DNA from 2 places in the Geobacillus zalihae genome. Region 2 is predicted to be linked to the other one. Evidence: predicted binding sites of a transcription regulator. Region 2 holds the regulator's gene; the other holds the start of a gene.
The links. Region 2 encodes Rex, which represses fermentation and respiration genes when NADH is low (regulators of the CRP and FNR family bind a similar motif). Its sites were predicted from a motif close to TTGTGAAATATTTCACAA; they were not measured.
Positions count from the first base shown of each region.

Region 1 (2,201 bases), 480 kb from region 2:
ATGTTTCTATTGACCGTTCAGTTACATTGCTTGATATGTTTTATCATTTTTTGGTCAACGGCTACCTTCAAGTTTCGTTTTATGTCCTATTTGTGTTTCTGATCTCTTGGCTGAGCAAAGAAACATTTTATAGTTTCGTAGGGATCGCTATACTTTCATTTTTTATGTTCCCGGGTTTTAATAACTGGGGGATTATTCCATCTGGATTGAATAGCATGGCGTATTTATTGACAAATGATTCGATTTACCGCATCAGCACCGTTCTATTCTTATGGAATGTTTTCGCCATTGTTTTCTTGCTGTATGTCTTTTCCAAACAAGATCTCGATTTCTAAAAAGGAGTGAGTAAGTTGCCGCATATCCTGTTAGATCAAGTCAGTAAATCATTTAAAGGAGCAACGATTTTTGAAAACGTGAATTTTGCAGTGGAAAAGGGGAAAATTTATGGAATTATTGGTCCTAACGGTTCAGGAAAGTCTGTCTTATTCAAACTCATATGTGGATTTCTATTCCCTAATCACGGTAGGGTGATCGTGGACGGGGAAGAGTTGGGGGTCAATAAACGATTTCCCAGTGATTTTGGAATTATCATTGATCGGCCTGGATATATAGCGGGAAAGACAGGGTTTGATAATCTAAAAGCATTGGCTCTCATTCGAAACAAAATCAGTGATGACAAAATAAAGCAAACGATGAGGTTGGTCGGTTTAGATCCAGAATCGACGCAAAAGGTCAAACATTACTCACTTGGAATGAAACAAAAGCTTGCTATTGCTCAAGCCATTATGGAAGATCAACAAACGCTTATTTTAGATGAACCATTCAATGCTTTAGATGCTGACAGCGTTGAAAATATCCGAAACTTGCTTCGGAAATTCAAGGAAGAAGGGAGGACGATTTTGCTCACTAGCCATAATCAAGAGGATATTGATGTTCTTTGTGATGAAGTGTACAGAATCAATCGTTTCAGACTTGAAAAAGTAAAAAAGTAGAACGCGATGTTATAAGCTCACATTCATATATAAATTGAAATAAAGGTCTCCTCCATTTTGGCTGACCACAGTTTCGGAGTTTCAGTTGAGCTAATCGAAAGATAAGATGGAATTAGCGTTGAGGTCTAAATGTGATCCATATCACATAACGCGCCTGAATGTTGCGGTACAATGAAGGCCAAGGAGGGGGCCGCCATGCGCGATTTTAATGAAAATCCGTTTATTGTGATTTGGGAATTGACGAGAGCTTGTCAACTCAAGTGCCTTCATTGCCGCGCCGAAGCGCAATACCATCGCGATCCGCGCGAGTTGACGTTTGAGGAAGGGAAAAAACTGATCGATGAGATTTACGAGATGGATCAGCCGATGCTCGTCTTTACGGGCGGCGATCCGCTCATGCGCCCGGATGTGTACGATTTAGCGAAATATGCGATCGATAAAGGATTGCGCGTGTCCATGACGCCGAGCGCGACGCCGAACGTGACGAAAGAGGCGATCCGCAAAGCAAAAGAGGTCGGCCTGTCGCGCTGGGCGTTTAGCCTTGACGGGCCAAACGCCGAGATTCACGACCATTTCCGCGGCGTGAGCGGCTCGTTTGATTTGACGATCCGTGCGATTCACTACTTGCATGAGCTCGACATTCCCGTGCAAATCAACACCGTCATTTCGCGATACAACGTTCATGTGCTTGACGAGATGGCGGCGTTGGTGGAGAAGCTGAAATGCGTCCTTTGGAGCGTCTTTTTCCTTGTGCCGACAGGCAGGGGAAAAGAGGAGGATATGATTTCCCCCATCGAGCATGAGCGGGTGTTCCGCTGGCTGTATGAGACGAGCAAGCGCGTCCCGTTTGACATCAAAACAACGGCGGGTCAGCATTACCGCCGCGTCGTGCTGCAGGCGAAAATGCGTGAAGGAAAAGCGGCAAAAGGCGGCATCCGTTACGAAGACGTGTTGAACAAAGGCTTAACCGGACAAGTCGACGGGCTCGGCCGCGCGCCGAAAGGAGTAAACGACGGCAACGGCTTTGTTTTTATCTCCCATATCGGCGATGTCTACCCAAGCGGGCTGCTGCCGGTGAAGGCAGGGAACGTCCGGGAAACGCCGCTGGCGGACATTTACCGACACTCGCCGATTTTCCAAGACTTGCGCAATCCGGACAAATATAAAGGAAAATGCGGCGTCTGCGAGTTCCGATATGTGTGCGGCGGC
Region 1 covers NZ_CP129217.1:730,894-733,094, forward strand. Annotated here, with positions in the region: gene QWV57_RS03770 (hypothetical protein) at 1-335, shown strand, start outside; gene QWV57_RS03775 (ABC transporter ATP-binding protein) at 351-992, shown strand; gene QWV57_RS03780 (TIGR04053 family radical SAM/SPASM domain-containing protein) at 1,188-2,201, shown strand, end outside.
Region 1: a site for Rex is predicted at 1,122-1,139, ahead of QWV57_RS03780 (TIGR04053 family radical SAM/SPASM domain-containing protein). Genes of this name have one in related genera too.

Region 2 (2,201 bases):
GCGATTCGGTCGCGGGACTGTATTTCTAGTTTTATATTCGATAAAATAAGGTCAGCGCCGAAATATTTCGTGAGCCCGTGCACTTGCAAAATGATCATGTCCGTCACCTCGCGAATAGTTTAACGCAAGTCGCGAAAACGGTCAAAGACGAATGATGAAAAATCGTGTATAGTGTATAAATGGAGGAGATTGTATTGTCATCGTTCACTCATTTCAATGAACAAGGGCGCGCGAAAATGGTTGATATTACGCACAAAGAAGATACTGTGCGAGTGGCTGTGGCGCAAACGAGCGTGACTGTCAGCCGGGAAATTTACGAAAAAATGACGAGCAATGCGATCGAGAAAGGGGATGTGCTCGCCGTCGCTCAAGTGGCGGGGGTGATGGCGGCGAAGAAGACAGCTGACCTTATTCCAATGTGTCACCCGCTTATGTTAAAGGGTGTGGACATTGCTTTTGCTTGGGAAAACGATGGAGAAGCGCATAAGCTCGTCATCACGGCAACGGTGAAAACGAAAGGGAGCACAGGAGTGGAAATGGAAGCGCTGACGGCCGCTTCGGTCTGTGCGTTGACAGTGTACGATATGTGCAAGGCGCTTGATAAAGGAATGGTCATCGGTCCGACGTATTTGGTCGAAAAAACGGGCGGGAAGTCTGGCCATTACCGACGGAAAACCGATTAGCTAGGGGATGAGATCATGAGCAACGAACAACCGAAAATTCCGCAGGCAACCGCCAAACGGCTGCCGCTTTACTATCGGTTTTTGAAAAACTTGCACGCTTCCGGCAAGCAACGCGTCTCCTCTGCCGAGTTGAGCGAGGCGGTGAAAGTCGATCCGGCGACGATCCGCCGTGATTTCTCCTATTTTGGCGCGCTTGGCAAAAAGGGATACGGGTATAATGTCAATTATTTGTTGTCGTTTTTCCGCCGGACGCTTGAAGAGGATGAGGTGACCGAAGTCGCCTTGTTTGGCGTCGGCAATTTAGGCACCGCCTTTTTAAACTATAATTTTTCGAAAAACAACAATACGAAAATCGTGATGGCGTTTGATGTCGATGAGCGGAAAGTAGGGACGACAGTCGGCGGGGTGCCGGTCTATCATCTCGATGAGTTGGAGGAGCGGCTTCACGAAAACATCCCGGTCGCCATTTTAACCGTGCCGGCCGCCGCGGCTCAAGCGCTGACCGACCGCCTTGTCGCGCAAGGAATTAAAGGCATTTTAAACTTTACTCCGGCGCGGTTGAACGTGCCGAACCATATTCGCGTCCATCATATCGATTTAGCCATTGAGCTGCAGTCGCTCGTCTATTTTTTGAAAAACTATCCATCGCCATCGTAAAAAGGAGAGAACAACACATGAAATATTTGTTGCTCGTTGCTGTGATTTTGTTGCTGTTTGGCACGAAAAAGCTGCCGGAGTTGGGGCGGTCGTTCGGCCAGTCGCTTCGCGAGTTTAAAGACGCCACAAAAGGGCTCGCTGATGACGAAGAAACGAAAACCGACCGATGACAAGGCAGGATGGGGAAACAATGAATGACAAAGAAATGTCGGTGTATGAGCATCTGGGTGAACTGCGAAAACGGCTCATCATCGTGCTCATCTTTTTTGCTGCGGCGCTTGTCGTTAGTTTCTTTTTTGTCGATGATGTCATTTTGTATTTGCAGCGAACGGCCGAGGCGAAGCATTTGACCATGAACGCCTTCCGCCTCACCGATCCGATTAAAGTGTATTTTCAGTTTGCCTTTGTCATCGCGGCTGTACTGTCGGCTCCGGTGCTGTTGTATCAAATTTGGGCGTTTGTCAGCCCCGGTCTGTATGAAAAAGAGCGGAAAGTGACGTTAAGCTATATCCCGGCGTCGATCGTTCTTTTTTTAGCAGGCGTCAGCTTCGCTTATTTCGTCTTGTTTCCGTTTGTCGTTCGATTTATGAGCCAGCTGGCTGACCAACTAGGGGTTCAACAAATGATCGGCATTAATGAATATTTTCAGTTTTTGCTTCAGCTCGTGCTGCCGTTTGGCATCGTGTTTCAGCTGCCGATCGTCGTGTTGTTTTTCACCCGCTTAGGGCTTATTACGCCGCAGCTTCTTGTTCGCATCCGCAAGTATGCGTATTTGGCGCTGCTTATTTTAGCGGCGGTCATTACGCCGCCGGATGTGCTGTCGCAAGTGATCGTCATGATTCCGCTCACCATTTTGTATGA
Region 2 covers NZ_CP129217.1:255,142-257,342, forward strand. Annotated here, with positions in the region: gene QWV57_RS01385 (ABC-F family ATP-binding cassette domain-containing protein) at 1-98, opposite strand, end outside; gene moaC (cyclic pyranopterin monophosphate synthase MoaC) at 195-683, shown strand; gene QWV57_RS01395 (redox-sensing transcriptional repressor Rex) at 699-1,340, shown strand; gene tatA (twin-arginine translocase TatA/TatE family subunit) at 1,358-1,510, shown strand; gene tatC (twin-arginine translocase subunit TatC) at 1,531-2,201, shown strand, end outside.